3 linked regions of the Glaciimonas sp. PCH181 genome follow. The protein of the gene in region 2 interacts with the protein of the main gene of each other region in a pairwise test. Links are inferred from orthologs where the notes say so. Each region holds a gene or a part of one and is shown on either strand. Other genes may lie near its edges.

Evidence for each region.
Region 1: the proteins of C7W93_RS01625 (region 2) and C7W93_RS05855 interact in binary tests that used the Escherichia coli proteins (3 or more experiments, as listed by UniProt). The link is inferred for Glaciimonas sp. PCH181 from one-to-one orthologs.
Region 3: the proteins of C7W93_RS01625 (region 2) and glnL interact in binary tests that used the Escherichia coli proteins (3 or more experiments, as listed by UniProt). The link is inferred for Glaciimonas sp. PCH181 from one-to-one orthologs.

Annotation. Positions count from the first base shown.
Region 1 is NZ_PYFP01000001.1:1,288,092-1,294,554, forward strand. What follows is about bases 3,383-6,463. They hold C7W93_RS05855 ([protein-PII] uridylyltransferase), read left to right. Parts: upstream 3,383-3,687; coding sequence 3,688-6,240; downstream 6,241-6,463. Other genes in these bases: map (type I methionyl aminopeptidase), read left to right, coding at 3,383-3,554; C7W93_RS05860 (pseudouridine synthase), read left to right, coding at 6,440-6,463. Also shown: pyrH (UMP kinase), read right to left, coding at 1-313; tsf (translation elongation factor Ts), read right to left, coding at 578-1,459; rpsB (30S ribosomal protein S2), read right to left, coding at 1,649-2,401; more of map, read left to right, coding at 2,733-3,382.
Region 2 is NZ_PYFP01000001.1:375,295-381,457, reverse strand. What follows is about bases 1,112-3,892. They hold C7W93_RS01625 (P-II family nitrogen regulator), read right to left. Parts: upstream 2,781-3,892; coding sequence 2,442-2,780; downstream 1,112-2,441. Other genes in these bases: C7W93_RS01620 (NAD+ synthase), read right to left, coding at 2,849-3,892; cobT (nicotinate-nucleotide--dimethylbenzimidazole phosphoribosyltransferase), read right to left, coding at 1,134-2,165; C7W93_RS01635 (adenosylcobinamide-GDP ribazoletransferase), read right to left, coding at 1,112-1,128. Also shown: C7W93_RS01640 (histidine phosphatase family protein), read right to left, coding at 1-321; more of C7W93_RS01635, read right to left, coding at 322-1,111; more of C7W93_RS01620, read right to left, coding at 3,893-4,471; C7W93_RS01615 (GNAT family N-acetyltransferase), read left to right, coding at 4,908-6,137; C7W93_RS01610 (EamA family transporter), read left to right, coding at 6,139-6,163. UniProt on the Escherichia coli protein: P-II indirectly controls the transcription of the glutamine synthetase gene (glnA). P-II prevents NR-II-catalyzed conversion of NR-I to NR-I-phosphate, the transcriptional activator of GlnA. When P-II is uridylylated to P-II-UMP, these events are reversed.
Region 3 is NZ_PYFP01000001.1:2,447,703-2,454,028, forward strand. The notes cover bases 3,383-6,326. They hold glnL (nitrogen regulation protein NR(II)), read right to left. Parts: upstream 5,424-6,326; coding sequence 4,341-5,423; downstream 3,383-4,340. Other genes in these bases: ntrC (nitrogen regulation protein NR(I)), read right to left, coding at 3,383-4,237; C7W93_RS11210 (DUF4124 domain-containing protein), read right to left, coding at 5,783-6,283. Also shown: C7W93_RS11175 (hypothetical protein), read right to left, coding at 1-8; C7W93_RS11180 (glycogen/starch synthase), read right to left, coding at 166-420; C7W93_RS11185 (YkgJ family cysteine cluster protein), read right to left, coding at 776-1,129; C7W93_RS11190 (glutathione S-transferase), read right to left, coding at 1,167-1,817; C7W93_RS11195 (metallophosphoesterase family protein), read right to left, coding at 1,814-2,575; more of ntrC, read right to left, coding at 2,678-3,382.

The sequences.
Region 1 (6,463 bases), 910 kb from region 2 along the record:
TCGCTGACATAACACGTGCAGTCAATCCTGCCTGCCGCATCGCGTCAGCTAAAGCCAGCGAATTCATCACGGTGGCCAACATTCCCATGTAATCAGCAGTCGCCCGATCCATTCCCTGCGCACCCGGTGCTACACCTCGGAAAATATTTCCGCCGCCGATCACTATCGCCAGCTCTACGCCCAGAGCGGCAATTTCAGCAACGTCCGCAACCATCCGATCAATGGTCACTCGATTAATGCCATAGGCATCTTCACCCATCAGGGCTTCACCGGAGAGCTTAAGGAGAACACGCTTATATGCTGGTTTGGTCATGGTCTGAGTCCTTCGATCTATTCCGATTAACAATTTAATTATTACGTATTTTTATTATCCCGTCGGCTTGATGACGATGCTATTTTGAAGACGAATCGCATCGCAATCAACGGCCAGCGCAGTGTGCAAATTTCCGGGTTATTGCAAACTAGCTAACACGCACGCGCCTAACAGATTCCTTAGGCCGCCACTTAGTTCGCATAAAGCACAAAAAAATCCCGACAACCAAAAAAACGGGCCTTGCGGCCCGCTATTTCTTATTACTTAAGCTTGTTTGGCAGCAGCAACAGTTGCTGCAACCTCTGCTGCAAAGTCGTCTACTTTTTTCTCAATGCCTTCACCCACCACAAACATCGCAAATGACTTGACGCTGGAATTTGCTTCTTTCAGCATTTGCTCAACGGTTTGCTTGTCATTCTTGACGAAAGATTGATTTAACAGAGAAACTTCTTTCAAGAATTTCTGTACCGAACCTTCGATCATTTTTGCAGCGATCTCAGCAGGCTTACCGGATTCAGCGGCCTTCAACGTTGCAACCGAGCGCTCTTTTTCGATCAGCTCTGCAGGCACTTGATCCGACGATAGCGATACCGGCTTCATGGCTGCGATGTGCATGGCAACATCTTTACCGACTTGCTCGTTCGCGCCATCATACTCGACCATTACACCAATGCTGGTGCCGTGCAAGTAAGATGCCAATTTAACGCTCGTTTCAAAACGACGAAAACGACGAATCGACATATTTTCACCAATACGGCCGATCAATTCTGCACGTTTTGATTCGACAGTACCACCATTCAAAGGCAAAGCTGACAACGCAGCAACATCGGCTGGATTGTTTTCTGCGACCAATTTAGCGCAGGCATTTGCCAGTGCAATGAACTCGTCATTTTTAGTAACAAAGTCAGTTTCGCAGTTAATTTCTACCAGTGCACCAACACCGCCAGCGATAAAGGCTGAAACAACGCCTTCTGCAGTAATACGGGAAGCTGCTTTAGATGCTTTGCCGCCCAACTTAACGCGCAGAATTTCTTCTGCTTTGACCATATCGCCTTCGGCTTCGGTCAATGCTTTTTTACATTCCATCATCGGCGCATCAGTCTTTGCGCGCAGCTCACCAACCTGTGCTGCAGTAATTACTGCCATTTCATTCTCCTAGATCAATCGGTACAAACTTGCCGCATTCGTCAACATTCGTCATTCATCACTTAAACGATCGACGCGCTCCAGCTAACAATCACTTGTACCATCAGTCAAAAATTATTCGGTTATACAAAAAAAGGGGCAATCGCTGCCCCCTTTTATTGTTGAAGTGTATTACTTCAATCTCAGGATTTACGCCTGTGCGTTGTTTACCTCAACGAACTCATCAGCGTTACCTTTGATCAGTTCAACTACTTCATTGACGGCGCTAGCACGGCCTTCAATGATTGCATCTGCAACACCACGTGCGTACAAAGCGATTGCTTTAGACGAATCATCGTTACCAGGAATAATGTAAGTTACGCCTTCTGGTGAGTGGTTAGTATCGACCACGCCGATAACCGGGATACCCAGTTTTGCGGCTTCAGTGATTGCGCCTTTGTGATAGCCAACGTCGATAACAAAGATTGCGTCAGGAATACCGCCCATATCTTTAATACCGCCGATAGCTTTTTGCAGCTTGATCATTTCGCGCTGGAACATCAAACCTTCTTTTTTGCTCAGGTTCTCAACTGAACCGTCAGCAATCGATGCTTCCATTTCTTTCAGGCGCTTGATTGAAGTCTTGATCGTTTTGAAGTTAGTCAGCATGCCGCCCAACCAACGTTGATCAACGAATGGCGAACCTGAACGTGCAGCTTCAGCAGCAATGATTTCGCGCGCTTGACGCTTGGTGCCGACAAACAGGATGTTGCCGCGATTGGATGACAATTGGCGAATATACTTCATCGCCTCTTGATACATACCAAGGGTTTTTTCCAGATTGACGATGTGAATTTTGTTGCGGTGACCGAAGATGTACGGTGCCATCTTTGGATTCCAAAAACGAGTTTGGTGACCGAAATGGACGCCGGCTTCCAGCATTTCTAACATTGTTACTGACATAATTTTCTCCAGGGTTGGGTCTGGAATCTGCTCAGTCACCAGTCTTGTAAAACAAGAAAGGCACCCTTTTCGAGCGGATTCGCGATTTAAAACAACGAGTTACTGCAACATACTTGGTGTACAAATTACTACTTCGCATGAATACCAATTCAGGCTAGCCGGAGATTCTACCCTAAAACAAGGTAATCCTTCAAGTCTTGCATCCCCCTAGTCTCGTCTATAATCTATCTTTATTCAGGTCCGCCGCAAAATCTCTGATTTTGTTGGTTTTGCCTCCCCTTTTACGTTTCTGCGAACGCAAGTTTGCAATTTCATATCAAATTACCTACCTATGTCCTCAATTTCCATTAAAACGCCTGAAGATATCGCCGGCATGCGCATTGCTGGCAAGCTTGCCTCTGAAGTGCTTGATTACATTACGCCGCACGTCAAAGTTGGCGTGACGACCGGCGAACTTGATCGCCTTTGCCACGAGTACATGATGAATGTGCAAGGCACCATCCCGGCACCGCTGAATTATTGCCCACCAGGCTACACGCCCTATCCGAAGGCCATCTGCACGTCGGTAAACGACGTCATCTGCCATGGTATTCCGGGCGACAAAGTGTTAAAAAATGGCGACGTAGTGAATCTTGACATTACGGTCATTAAAGATGGCTACCATGGCGATACCAGCCGGATGTTTTATGCTGGCGAACCATCAATCATGGCCAAACGCCTCGGCGACATCACCTACGAATGTATGTGGCTAGGGATTGCCAAAATCAAACCAGGCGCGCATTTAGGCGATATTGGCCACGTGATTCAACAGCATGCAGAAAAAGCTGGCTACAGCGTGGTTCGCGAGTTTTGTGGACATGGAATCGGTAAAGTCTTCCATGAAGAGCCACAAGTTCTGCATTACGGTCGCCCCGGCACACTTGAGAGACTAGAAGCCGGGATGATTTTTACGGTCGAGCCGATGATCAATGCCGGACGTCGCGACATTCGCGAAATGGGCGATGGCTGGACTATCCGCACCAAAGACCGTAGTTTGTCAGCGCAGTGGGAACATACCGTGCTGGTGACCGAAACGGGCTATGAAATCCTGACAACATCGGCTGGCGCACCGCCGCCACCGGCATTTATTACACCAGTCGTTACTGCCGCATAATCTTTTCATGCCCATTAACTGAAAGGCGCGTTGATGCGCCTTTCAAAATTTTTACAATGGATTTTTTTGCAATACATTTGGAATTCGAGTAATACTTCTGGCAATTGCCCCACTCCCCGCCCACTGCGCAGCTATGCCGACACTTGCCAAAACCTTAAAAAATCAACTCAGAAATGAACGGCAGGCAGTCATCACTGCTTTTTTAGAAGACGGCAAACCAGAGCCGCTTCTCAAGCAATTAAGGCAAAGTGTTGACACAGCATTAACTTTGGCATGGAAAGTATTACAGCTGCCCGCCTCCGCTGCATTAGTTGCCGTAGGCGGTTATGGGCGTGGTGAGTTATTTCCTTATTCCGACGTTGACCTCTTGATATTGTTGGATGCTGCACCGGATGCCCAATTAAAAAATAGCCTGGAACAACTAGTCCAATTATTTTGGGACATCGGCCTGGAAATTGGCCACAGCATCCGTACCATCGACGAATGCATGACCGAAGCAGCAGCGGATATCACAGTAAAAACCAGCCTGCTAGAAGCCCGACTGGTCACCGGCAACAAGCGCCTGTTCAGCGCGTTACAAGAACGCTATAACGCCGCGATGGACCCGCGTGCTTTTTTTCAGGCAAAAAAACTGGAAATGCGCCAGCGCCATGTAAAGTTTGAAGATACAGCTTACAGTCTTGAGCCAAACTGCAAGGAAAGTCCGGGCGGTCTGCGCGATTTACAAGTCATTTTATGGGTGGCAAAAGCTGCTGGCCTAGGCGATTCGTGGAGCAAACTCGCCAAGCGGTCGCTTATTACCGCGGCTGAAGCGCGACAGTTGACCCAAAAAGAACGCGCTTTTAAAGATATCCGTATTCGCTTGCATATCTATACCAACCGGCGTGAAGATCGCCTGGTTTTCGATGTCCAGACACCGATTGCGGAGACGCTTGGCTTCAAAACGACGGAAACCCGGCGCGCCAGTGAATATCTGATGCAGCGGTATTACTGGGCTGCCAAAGCAGTGACCCAGCTGAATCTGGTTCTCTTGCAAAATATCGAAGCGCAGCTGTTTCCACAACCTATCGTTCCGCAGCCGATCAATGAGCGCTTCAATCAAATCAACGGACTGATTGATATCGCCAGCGAGGATCAGTTCGAGGTCACGCCATCGAGCATGCTAGAGCTATTTCTGCTGATCGCACAGGATATCCATATCAGGGATATGACCGTGCGTACGCGTCGCGCGCTATGGCATGCACGCTTAAAAATCGATACCGCGTTCCGCCGCAATCCCTACAATCGGTCATTATTTCTACAGATTATTCAAGCACCGCAAGGCATTACACATGCATTACGAGCGATGAACCAGACCGGGATTCTGGGGCGCTATCTTCCTAACTTTCGGCGTATTGTCGGGCAGATGCAGCATGATCTGTTTCATGTCTACACCGTCGATCAGCATATCCTGATGGTGGTGCGAAATGTACGCCGCTTCACCATGAGCGAGCACGCACATGAGTATCCGTTTTGTAGTCAATTGATTGCGAACTTTTCGCGCCCATGGATACTGTATGTCGCTGCCTTGTTCCACGATATCGCCAAAGGTCGTGGCGGTGATCATTCGCAATTAGGCATGGCGGATGCCAGACAATTTTGCCAGCAGCATGGCATATCCGAGGAAGACACAGAACTCGTTGTGTTTCTGGTGCAGCAGCATTTAACGATGTCACACGTAGCGCAAAAGCAGGACATGTCGGATCCCGATGTCATTCTGAGTTTCGTCAATACGGTAAAAGATGAGCGCCATCTGACAGCGCTTTACTTGCTGACGGTGGCCGATATTCGCGGCACCAGCCCTAAAGTGTGGAACGCCTGGAAAGGCAAACTGCTGGAAGATTTATATCGCATCACGTTACGTGTTTTAGGTGGCGAAACGCCCTCCACCGACCGTGAATTAAAGAATACGCAAGAAGATGCAATGCGCACGTTGCGGCTGTATGGCCTGCCCAATGATGCGCATGAGCCTTTGTGGAAGCAGTTGGATGTCGCGTACTTTTTACGCCACGACGCACCAGATATCGCATGGCAGACACGTTCTTTTTATACACTGGTCGACAGCCCAAAACCTATCGTCAAAGCCAGACTAGCCCCGATTGGTGAAGGCTTGCAGGTCGCTGTTTACACAAGAGATGAAGCCGATTTATTCGCGCGTATTTGCAGTTACTTCGACAGCAAGAATTTCAGCATTCTGGATGCCAAAATTCATACAACCAAGCACGGTTATGCACTGGATACATTTCTATTAAGTGCGCCATTATTTGCGAAGCACTACCGCGATATCATTAACTTGATTGAGCATGAACTGACGACGCAACTGGAAGCACGTGGCCCGCTGCCAGCACCGACGCAAGGACGCTTATCCCGTCTGTCGCGCACCTTTCCGGTGACACCGACAGTGGATCTTCGTCCTGACGATCGGGGGCAGTATTATCTGCTGGCGATTACGGCGAATGATCGAGCTGGTCTGCTGTATTTGATTGCTAACGTGCTGGCGAAATACAAGATTAATTTGCATACGGCGAAGATTATGACGTTGGGGGAACGCGTCGAAGACGTGTTTTTGGTTGATGGCAGCGCGCTCAACCATAGTCGTAGCCAGTTACAACTCGAAACCGATTTGCTGGATGCATTGCAGATTTAAGCGGTGTGCTTGAACGCTTTAAGATATATACGACTCATGCAGAATTGCTTTTTTCAAAGCGTGCCAATAAAAGCTGGTAAGGTCACGTTGACCAATGTGGGGCTGTTTGCGCAGCACCGCCAATTGCAATAAAAAGTATGTTTTTGCTAGAGAGTTTTACGCAGTCCAACCTTTTTCTATTTAACTATTTTTGTATCTCATGACTGAACCACTACGCCTTTCC
Region 2 (6,163 bases):
GATAGGCGCATTGGCCCAGGCATCAATTTCTGTGCGGGGAATAGCGTCCCACGGCTGCATTTCCCATACACCGAAATCCAATTCAGCCAGGCGCTGATCAATGACCGGCGATGCCCAGCCACACTCCTCTGCCAGGCTATGCGCAAAAACGGCGCAGCGTTGGAGAGGACTGGAAAATAGCAGTGTTGGCGTCGGTAACGTCTGTATTAATTGCTGTAAGACACGGGTATTTTCTTGTGCGGATACCGTCAGATCGGTATTGCCATAGCAGGTATCGGCGGCAACGTCCGGCTTGGGATGACGGATCAAATGCAGTTGCATTTAATGCGCCACGACAGCTAACAGGCCGAGATAAAAAGTTACCTCTGCCATCTGCTGCACAGCGCCCAGACAATCGCCGGTGTAGCCGCCAATGCGCTTGACAAAGAAGCGCGCCAACCACAATGTTGTCAGAGTGCTGAGTAGCAATCCGGCCGCAATGCCGGTCCACGATACCCAACCGGATAAACCGCTTGCCAGCAACGGCAATGCCGCAACGCCAGCCGAAATAGCAAACTCGCCACCAGACATTTTCTCTGCCAGCGGTTTGGCTTTGCCTTCCGCTTTGACATAGGACAACCGCCAAATCAACGCGCTGGCCATCAGGCGCGATACAGGATGGGCAATCAACAAAGCGGCAATCACAGACCAGAATGACAGTTGGCTAAGTACCGTATACTTCAAACCCAACATCAGCGCTATGCCAATGACACCATAAGCACCAACCCGCGAATCTTTCATGATGTCAAGAATGCGTGCGGCGGTATAGCCACCGCCAAAACCATCGCAAACGTCGGCGAAGCCATCCTCATGAAACGCGCCGGTCAGATAAATACCGCCAATAATGGATAACAGGATTGCCACTGCTGGCGGCCAAAAATAGGCCGCCACGCTCGTTATTGCCGCCGTCGCGATGCCGACAACAATCCCGACTGCTGAAAAATAACGTGAAGATTGCTGCAACCATGCCGGATCAAAGCCAACCCAGTCGGGAATAGGTAGCCGCGTAAAAAATTGCAGCGCGATAAAAAATAACCGTAGCTGATGGACGCTTGCATCGATCCAACTGCGTGAAGGCGTGCTGGACATTCTGCTTAGTTACTTTGACTAACAGCGGCAGAATCAAAAGTCGCCATTTCAGCCATAAAATGTACTGCCGCCTGCACCAACGGTAACGCCAGCGCACCGCCCGTGCCCTCGCCCAGACGCAAGCCCAATTGCAGCAATGGACGGGCGTTCAGGTGAGCCAGCATTTGTCGATGTCCACGCTCATCCGAGCAATGCGCAAAAATGCAGTAATCAAGTATTTCCGGACGTAATTGCGCAGCGATCAATAACGCGCTGGTAACAATGAAGCCATCAATCAGCAATACCGAGCGGCGCTCCGCAGCGCCCAGCATGGCACCGACCATCATGGCGATTTCAAAGCCGCCAAACGTAGCCAGTATTTCCAATGGTTCAACTACGCCAGCATGAACATCCACAGCACGCTGAATCACACTTTGCTTATGCGCGATACCGGCGGCATCCAGCGCCGTTCCTGCACCAACGCATTCTGCTAGCGGCAAACCCGTGATTTTATGCATGATGGCGGCCGCAGCTGTAGTGTTGCCAATCCCCATCTCGCCGAAACCGACGATATTGCCGGGCAGCGCTTTCGCCAAGGCTATCCCGTGCGCAATCGCGGTGACGCATTGCTCAGCCGTCATGGCGGCCTGATGAATGAAATTCTGTGTTCCTAATGCGATTTTTCTGTCCCATAACTGAGGCCGATCGCCAAAATCATGGATGACACCGGCATCGACGATATGTAAAGCGCAGTTGTTTTGCCGTGCAAATACGTTAATAGCAGCGCCATCGGCGAGGAAATTCTCAACCATTTGCCATGTCACGCTTTGAGGATATGCAGAAATATTCTCGGCAACGATGCCATGATCGGCGGCGAATACAATGATTGCCGGATCGACTAATGTTGGATGCGTATTTTTTTGAATCAACCCAATTTGATGCGCGATTGTTTCCAGCAAACCTAAACTGCCTAAAGGCTTGGTTTTGTTGTTAATGCGTGTAGTGAGGATGTTGCTGAGATCGCTATCCTGTGTGGAAACGATGTGGGGGATCTGCATGGCGGCGATGTCCGATGAATTTAAGCAGGGAGATAAAGGCAAAATAAAGTGGCGACGATGATGCCACAGTTGCGCGCACATCATGCAAAAAAAGGCAGCAGATGCACTGCTGCCAATACTGTTCTAGTTACTCATTATGCGATGTTCGCCAAACCTACGCCTGACTGGTTTAACTGTTCATGCAAGCTACATCAGCCTGACACGGCGACGCCTCTTGTCGAGATTCGACTAGCAGCGGGACGAAACATCAATCTATCAAGCTATCCCGAACTATCCTTAAACCGCTTCCGGGCCAGTTTCGCCAGTACGGATACGGATGACCTGCTCAACATCGCGCACAAAAATTTTGCCATCGCCGATTTTGCCGGTGCGTGCCGCTTTGATGATGGCGTCAACTGCTTGCTCTGCAAGTGCATCATCGATCACCAGTTCGACTTTTACTTTTGGCAGAAAATCGACGACATACTCAGCGCCACGGTACAACTCCGTATGACCTTTTTGGCGACCGAAGCCTTTGACTTCGGTGACGGTTAAGCCATTGACACCTACTTCAGCCAGTGCTTCGCGGACCTCGTCCAGTTTGAACGGTTTGATAATGGCAGTAATTTGCTTCATGACAACTCCTTTATGCAATTAACAAAAATCTTTTGGTGGAAGGCGATTCGCGCTGAACATTACTTTAGTTACTCTCTAAACTTTGAGGTAATCGGATAACGCCAATCACGACCAAACGCCCGATGCGTCACGCGACAACCAACTGGTGCCTGACGCCGTTTGTATTCGTTGATCTTGATCAGCCGCGTGATGCGCTGAACATCTTCGCTGCGATAACCGGCGGCTTCGATCTCGGCGATACTTTGATTCTCTTCCATATACATTTGCATAATGGCGTCCAACACATCGTAGGGCGGCAGCGAATCCTGATCGGTCTGGTCCCGTCGCAGTTCGGCGGAGGGCGGGCGCGTTAAGATTCGCGTCGGAATCACCTCCCCAAGTGTATTGCGATAAGCACACAATCGGTACACCAATGTTTTGGCGATGTCTTTAATCACCGCAAAACCACCCGCCATATCGCCATACAACGTGCAATACCCCACCGCCATTTCACTCTTGTTGCCGGTGGTCAGCACAATTGCACCAAATTTGTTCGACAGCGCCATCAGCAGCGTCCCACGGATACGCGCCTGAATGTTTTCTTCCGTGGTGTCTTCGGCCACGCCTTCAAATTCCTTTGCCAGCGTCGACTTGAAAGCGCTAAAGCAATCGTTGATAGAAATTTCATCATAGCGCACGCCTAGCCGTTTCACCATATCGCGTGAGTCAACCCACGAAATTTCGGCAGTATAAGGAGATGGCATCATGATGCAGCGTACTTTGTCAGCCCCCAGCGCATCAACCGCAATTGCCAATACCAGCGCAGAATCGACGCCGCCAGACAAACCAAGCAGCACGCTAGGGAAACCATTCTTACCAATATAGTCGCGTACGCCCAATACCAAAGCCTGATAAACCTGCGCCTCTACTGACAGCGTTGGTGTAATGCAGGAAGATGCGCTGGCAAGCGGCAATGCGCCATCAAACTCAACAATCTGCAAATCTTCCTGCGCATGTTTCAGTTGCGCCGTCACGTCGCCCTGCTGATCCATCACGAAAGAATTGCCATCAAAAATCAATTCGTCCTGCCCGCCAACCAAATTGGCATACACAAGCGACAAACCCTGCGTGGTGACGTTACTGCGCATAACGTCGTAACGCAGATGCTGCTTGTTCATGTGGAACGGCGAACCGTTTGGTACTAGCAACACCTGAGCGCCAGCAGCGCGGGCGCGGGCCGGAGCATGCGGGTTCCAGGTATCTTCACAAATATTCAGTCCGAACCGCACACCTTTGACTTCAAAAACAAAAGGCGTATCAGCAGAAGAAAAATAACGTTTTTCGTCAAAGACGGCGACGTTCGGCAAAGCGTATTTCCGATAAGTGCCCAACAATGCACCATTAACGATCACGGATGCAGCGTTAAACCGTTCGCCATCTTGCAAAACGGGATGGCCGACGACGACGTAGACATCGTGCAAGTCAGCCAGTTCGGCGGTCAGCGCGATTAACGTTTCGGCACTTTTATCGTAGAAGGCCTGACGCAGCAATAAGTCCTCGGGCGGATAACCGACTAACGACAACTCCGGCGTCAGAACAATATCGGCACCTTGTTGCGCAGCTCGGCGAGCAAATTCAGCGATTCTGGCGCGGTTACCGGAGAGGTCTCCGACGGTACTGTTGATTTGGGCAATGGCGACTTTAACTGTCATAACAATAAATAAGCGTGAAGGTGAATGTCAATATGCATCAGGCACATGATGCGCACTGCAAGAGATTGCGCAGCATTTCTAGCGTCCAATTATCGCATGGGTATCGCATGTCTTCTCTGAGAAATCAGCTAAACGCCTATGAGATTGCGATATCAGCGTCAGATCCGCGTCGCCCGACGACGCAAACATTTTTGGATAGACCTGCATGCTCACCAAAACAATCCTTAATTCGGTTAATTAATGTATAAAACAGCAATCTTTCACCATTCCTCCTACCTTTATCCAAACCAAGCGTGAAAGATGGAATGAAAAAGCAGAAAAGCTTACCGTCGTCAGATTGCATATTGTTATGCGCGACTAAAAATATTTTCTCAGCGAGTGCTAAACTCAGCCCCTTGTACCAACACTTCTGGCATCTTTCATTGCATTGACCAAGTTGAAAAAGCACACACCTCCAACCACATCGCACATCACGACACGCATCGTTTCTTCCTTGAGTGAGATCGGCCAGCAAGCCTGGGATGATCTGCTGGCGTGCCAGAGCAAGGCGGACGCCAATCCTTTTTTGTCGTTCGCGTTTCTGGACGCGTTGCATGAAACCGGCTGCGCATCCGAAAAATCCGGCTGGCAACCACAATATGTAACTCTCTGGGATGACAATCCCGCGACTAATTCCGAGACTGCCGATGCGGCCTCCCCCGCGCCGCAATTGCTGGCAGCGCTGCCGTTATATGTGAAATACCACTCTTACGGCGAGTACGTATTCGACTGGGCCTGGGCCGATGCTTATCAGCGCAGCGGTCTGGAATATTATCCAAAACTGTTATCAGCGATCCCTTTTACGCCAGTCACTGGCGGACGTTTGCTGGCACGCGACGCTGCTTCCGGCGCAATGTTGATGGAAATATTGAAGACCTTGCGCGTAGATACGCAAACCTCTTCCACGCATATTTTGTATCCCCCGGCAGAGCAGGCGGCAGCATTAAAACAAGCCGGATTTTTATTGCGTAGCGGCGTTCAGTTTCACTGGCTGAATCCGGGCTATCCCAACTTTGATGCATTTCTCGATACGCTGGAGCGCAAGAAACGTAAAAATATCCGTGCCGAACGCCGCAAAGTAGCCGATGCAGGCGTGTCCTTCAGGCACGTTCGGGGCGTTGATGCCAGCGACGCCGACTGGGTATTTTTTAACCGTTGCTACCGCCATACCTACGCCGCTCACCATTCCACGCCGTATCTGAATCTGGCTTTCTTTCAGCGTATAGCTGCCACGATGCCGCAAAATATCCTGCTCATTGTCGCCGAGCGCGATGGCCGCCCGATTGCATCCTCACTGCTAATTCATACCGAGACCACTTTATATGGCCGCTATTGGGGCGCGATAGAAGAAGTCCCCTGCCTGCATTTTGAGACCGCCTATTACCAGCCGCTGGAATTTTGCATCGCGCAAAAGATCGCCTGTTTTGAAGGCGGTGCGCAAGGTGAGCACAAAATGGCGCGCGGCTTTCTGCCCCAAAAAACCTGGTCCGCACACTGGCTGGCGCACCCGGACTTTTTCAACGCCGTCGCCAACTTCGTGCATCGTGAAACCGACGGCATCGCGGCGTACATGGATGAACTGAACGACCGTAACCCATTCAAGGCCGACGCCTTACCGGAACAGTAATATGCAACCTAGCGACTTCCTTTTAG
Region 3 (6,326 bases), 2.1 Mb from region 2 along the record:
GTGCTCATCATATTTCCTTTTAAAAGTTAAAAGAGAAGCCCAAAGGGTTGAACATTTTCAGTAAAGAAACGACTGCCTCTTTACCGGAAACGCCTCACCATCTTAGAAGCGCCCGCTAAAGTTTTCTACGTCACGGGGGTCTGATTCAGCTGTAAGAACTGGCTGTCAGTCCTGACAGCCAACACCTACAAACCGCTTTCTTTTTTTCTTGATAGAAATGCTGATGCTGAGCAACCACTCGCAATACGCATTACGATTTTGGGCAATCTGCAACGCAGATGGATAACCGGGCATTAAGATACTGGCATCTACACCTTGCTTGCGTAGCGTATCCGTCAACGCAGTAATGACATCTGCCAGCCCGCCGGTTTTTGCCAATGGAATCGCTTCTGAGGTAACAAGTAAGACGCGTGCTCTCACAATAATGCTCTTTCAGGCGAATACGAAATACACACACTAGCGTCGAAGCATCGGCGTGTATCCGGATGTTTTCAGGAATGCTTATTAGCTGGACTGTCTTTATTTGTTGCTTGGGAGTTGCGTTCAAGCACAGAAGAAAAGTTCGGGGTTTTCTCCCACCTGTTGATGTAAACCATGGTCTAAGAAAATTTCCCGAACCGAGGTTTTAGTATTATCAAAAGAACTTCACAATGCAAGAATTGCATTTTAGAAATGGCAGCGTTGACGTGGTCAACTTGCCTGTTTTGCGGAGGTGTCAGGCATTGTGGTAGCGACGCGCTGACGGTTGCACGCCAACGTTATATCCGTTGCCGTATCAAACCAACACGTGCCGGACTTCTCGAAAAAATTGATCGATTTTAGCTTCAATTCGGGTATCGATCATTGCCTCTGGCCGCCTGCCATTCGGGCATACCAATCGCGGCGTGGTGCCGAATAGACGACAAATCAAAGGCCGGTCTTCATAGACCTGACAACCGTTATCGCCCAGATGCGGACAACTTAAATCGGCTAGCGCGATGTCATGTTCAGCATCACTTTTGTATGGCAATCTCGCAATTTCCTCGGAGGACGCTTTGACCGGCCCACAGCAATCGTGGCAGCCGGGAACGCATTCAAACGCGGGAATATGCGTGCGAAAAAATCTTATTTTTTGCATGGTTTGTGTCATCGCAGAGCTTTCCTCATCAGGCGAATTATCGTGCGATTTAAGTTCCCGACGATGGCGTTTTTTCCATCACTGCGAGAAACAATGGCGATGCCAGCAAGTCGTCGAGCCAACGCATCACGTGCGCATGCGGACTGGGATTAGCGTAAAACCATTCTTTATCAACGTGCGCAAATTGTCGTACAAACGGAAATATGGCGATGTCCGCAAAGCTGATCTGATCGCGCATTAAATGGTGATGCAAGGCCAAACGATTGTTTAACGTTGTGAGAAATAAACTGCCCTGTTCGCGATAATAATGCGCGGGAAATGCGGGAAAGCGTTCTGCATATTTATAGCGATCGAGGTTCTGTTTAAACACCCCATCATTAATTGCAATTAACGCAGCCGCTTCTGCCGATAATGCGCCATGTTGATCCAGCCACCCTTGCGGATCATTGATCGCCAGCGCCCACCGCATGATGTCGAGACTTTCTTCGATCACGGTACCATCCAGTAATTGCAAGACCGGCACCGTTCCTTTCGGCGAACAATCCAGCATACTCTGTGGTTTATTGCGCAGGCTGACCTCATGCATATTTACGGCAACGCCGCTGACCTTGACTGCCAGCCGGGCGCGAATGGCATACGGGCAGCGGCGAAACGTATATAGCGTCGCGGCAGTGCTCACATGAGAAATCGCTGCACTCATATCGCGATCAATAGATTGGGATCGAACAAGGGATTTTCTGGCGTACCGTCACGCGCATAACCACGTGAATTGCAGACAACGCGGGTGTTTTTTACCTGATAATCCGAGCTGTCATGTAGGTGCCCGTGTACCCATAATGCAGGCGACCATTCGGCTAATCTTTCTGCGATATCGGAAACAAAACATGCATTAAGAGGCGACCCGGCGTAGCGCGGATGGATGCTGCTGGTGGTTGGTGCATGATGCGAAACGACCACGGTAGTGCCACTAAAAGGCTGCGCAAATTTTTGTTCCAGCCACGTGAGTGATGCATCAAAAATCTGTCGCGACATCAGCGGCGTAAATAACGCATCGTTAACCTCATCCATTTTGATTCGACTGAAATCGCGGACCAATTCGCTGGCCATGTTAATCGCGGCTTCACGCTCTTCAGAAGTTGATGATAAGCGAAAATCTGTCCATAACGTGCAACCAAGAAAGCGTACGCCATCCAGAATAATATCGTCCTTCTCCAGAATATGCACGTTGGTGCCAGCCGCCAATGCACGCAAAGAAGCCAGCGTGCCGGTCAGACTGCCGCCGTAATATTCGTGATTGCCGGGAACATAGATTACCGGGACGCTGAACTGGCTGGCCCAGGCGATTGCCTGCTGTGGGCGGGCAATATCGCCTGCCAAAATCACCACATCGGCATTGGTGACAGGCGCGGCCATGTCGGCGACGGTAAGGTGCAAATCGGACAAGATAGCAAGTTGCATTTTTCACTCTATCAAATGAACAGCTTGCTATTTTACTGTTGTCCGACCGGTTCCACCGTTGAATGGATAAAACTGTGCGACCAATAACGTGATTAATGAAGCTTAATCATCCTTTGCGCCAGCTATCCCCAATTCCTGAATCTTGCGGGTGATGGTATTACGGCCGATGCCGAGTCGGATAGCCGCATCGTTTTTACGGCCATGCGTATGTTTCAGGGCAATTTTAATGAGCGCGGATTCGAACTGCCGTCCCAGCACGTCCATGACATCGGTGTCACCGCTGGTCAACATGGTGGCAGCTTCGGCTTCCAGCAGCGTAATCCAGGTGCGACCATCGGCACCGGTCATGAATGACCCCGCTTCGGATGACTCAACCGAACGTCGTGTTTCGTCGTGACCGGCAGTCGTCGCGTGTGGCGAAGAATGCGAATCGAACGCTGTCGATCCCGGTGCGGCCACATTGATTGGGTGGCTGGAGCTGATCGTATCACCGCTTAATGGCCGCTCGTTTTGTTCGAGCAGTTCTTGCGGCAGATCCTTGATTTCCACCGTTTGTCCGGGGGCCATCACGGTGATCCAGTTGCAGAGGTTTTCTAGTTGCCGCACGTTGCCGGGCAAATCCAGGCCGCTGATAAAACGCATTGCACCATCGGAGACGCGCTTGCTTTCTACGCCCAGTTGTTTGGCACTTTGACTGAGAAAATGGCGCGTTAGAATTGGAATATCTTCGCGCCGTTCACGCAGACTAGGCAAGCGCAGGCGAATAACATTTAAGCGGTGATACAAGTCTTCGCGGAACAGGCCTTCGCGAACGCGCGTTTCCAGATTTTGATGGGTAGCGGCAATTACACGAACGTTGGCTTTCATCGATTGATGACCGCCGACGCGATAAAAATGTCCATCCGACAAAACCCGCAATAAACGTGTCTGCAAATCAAATGGCATATCGCCAATTTCATCCAGAAACAACGTGCCGCCTTCGGCTTGTTCAAAGCGACCGCGTCGGGATGCTTGCGCGCCGGTGAACGCGCCGCGCTCATGACCGAACAATTCTGACTCAAGTAAATCTTTTGGAATCGCCGCGGTGTTTAATGCGATAAAAGGTTGCGATGCGCGTGGGCTGTGCTTGTGTAAAGCGCGTGCAACGAGTTCTTTTCCCGTGCCTGATTCGCCGGTGATCAGCACCGTGACATGCGATTGAGATAGCCTTCCGATAGCGCGAAAAACATCTTGCATTGCCGGAGCCTGACCGAGTATTTCCGGCGTCTCGGCAGTGGCTTGTTCGACATTGATTTCACGCAGACTTTCTTCTAGCGCACGGCGAATAAGTTCGACCGCTTTTTCCAGATCAAAGGGCTTGGCAAGATACTCAAAAGCACCGCCCTGAAACGCCGCGACAGCAGAATCAAGATCAGAAAATGCAGTAATAATGATGACTGGAATGCCAGGGTGCTGCGCTTTAATTGTTTGCAACAATTCTAGTCCGGAGGCCCCAGGCATGCGGATGTCGGACACCAATACTTGCGGTGTACTGGTTTGCAATGCATCCATCGCATCGCGTGCATTTGAAAAACTTCTGGTAACCAGGTTTTCACGTGCCAGGGCTTTTTCAAGCACCCATCGTATTGATTCGTCGTCGTCAACAATCCAGATTGGTTTCATATATTCCCGGCTTCAATAATCTTGCAGTTGGCATTCTGTAATATGGGAGCACCGCGACTCTCCCGCTTATATTGCCTTACTGCACGTGCATGCACGCGTAGCATTAAGGAAGCGGTATTAACACTCTGAAATCGGTGTACCCCGGCCGACTTTCGCATTCAATTACCCCCATGTGCTGCTGTACAAAGGTTTGTGCCAGTGTCAGTCCTAAACCACTGCCACCATCACGCCCTGATACTAATGGATAAAAAATACGTTCCTGAATGTCGGCTGGAATACCCGGTCCGTTATCGGTGATATGCAAGTCTAATGCCAGCCGATATCGGACCTTGGCTAACGTGACCTGACGCACGACTCTGGTCTGAAAAGTCAGATCGGCGTCACCGCTGCGAATGCGATCAACTAAGGCTTGCGCCGCGTTATGCGCGATATTTAATATCGCTTGAATCAGCTGTTCTTTATCGCCACGAAATTGCGGGATTGATAAATCGTAATCGCGTTTGATAGTCAGGCCGTGCGGAAATTCAGCGACCATCAGACTACGCACGCGTTCACATACTTCGTGAATATCGACGTCGCCAACGATGTGCGCCAGACGATGCGGGGCCAGTAAACGATCTACCAATGTTTGCAGGCGATCCGCTTCTTTAATGATGACTTGTGTGTATTCGCGCAACTCTTTCAGGTGCCGCTCTGGTAATTCCAGTTCCAGCAATTGCGCCGCGCCACGAATACCGCCAAGGGGGTTTTTAATTTCATGCGCAAGATTGCGAATCAACTCTTTATTAACCTGACTTTGGTCTAGCAAACGTTCTTCTCTTTCGAGCTTGAGTTGCTGGGTATTTTCACGCATTTCAATCAGGACTGGCGTGGCAGGATTATCGACCGCGGTAGCAATGGTATCGACCCATAACGGTTCGCGACCGAGGCGATCCAGGATTAAATCCTGCCGTAAATCATCAAATTGATGGGCCAGCGCCTGCTGAAATACGGCGGCAAGCTGGGCGCCATTCAAAAATAATTCGGTCAACTTTTGATGCCGTAGCGCTTTGATCGAACTTTCCAGCAGAATTTCTGCCGCCGGATTGGCATATACAATGCGCCCTTCGCGGTCCAATAACAGGACCGCCGAGGCTAATAATTCAAGTCCGTCGGTCGCTGAGGGTCCAGCAGTTTTGATTGGCATGCTAAAAATCTCTTGTTAAGTAATACGATGACGATGAAGTAACGCTGAGAGAAGATGTCTTCCTGTTGCGCACTATCGATATCTTTGGATACGGAGTATGTCTCGACAAGCCATTTGGCAGCGTTTCTCTGAAAAGGCTAGCGCCTGGTCGAAAATCACGTGAAATCTGGCATTGCATCGTTCATTTTTTGTAAGGCCTATCCGGGTGCACTGCGATCAATCTACTCCACAATTTGGTGCAGTTTGATGCTTTAGGGTGCACGTCTTGTTAATGCTCACCATAATAGCCATAAAACAAAAGCCGCATAGGCGGCTTTATATAAGCAAACTTGATACCAAGGACTGTCTATCCCGGGCTGTTACTTCAAATTCGACAATTCGCGGTTTAAGGCTTCAATATTTTTTTGGGTACGCGCCAGTTCGTCTTTCATTAATGCCACCCGATCCTGATATTTGGCATAGTTGCGCTCATTACCCTGACGTTCTGGAACGCCGTTGTTGTAGTCTTTTTCCTGACCTGCCAACTTCTGCTGCTCTGAGCGCAGTTCGTCTTGCAAAATCTGACGGCGATCGTTGTCGCGCGCTTTTTGGGTGCCGCCATCTACTTTAGGAAAATTTGGCGGTGTCGCTGGCTGCGGTTTTGATGCTGCGCCACCACTTGCAGCGGGAGGAAGTACCGGCGCCGTCACGGTCAATGGCGGCAAATTAACTTTCTTGCAGCCTTTGGTATCGCCGGTATTTTTATATTCTTTAGTGCCATTTCCATCTACGCAAAGATAGATATTGCTTTGGGCCTGGGCCGTCCCACTAATAGCACTAATGGCAGCAACTATCAGAATTCCCGTAATGAGGTGCTTCATAGACTCTCTTCGCAATGCAATGAAGTTACTAGTTTATGTCAAA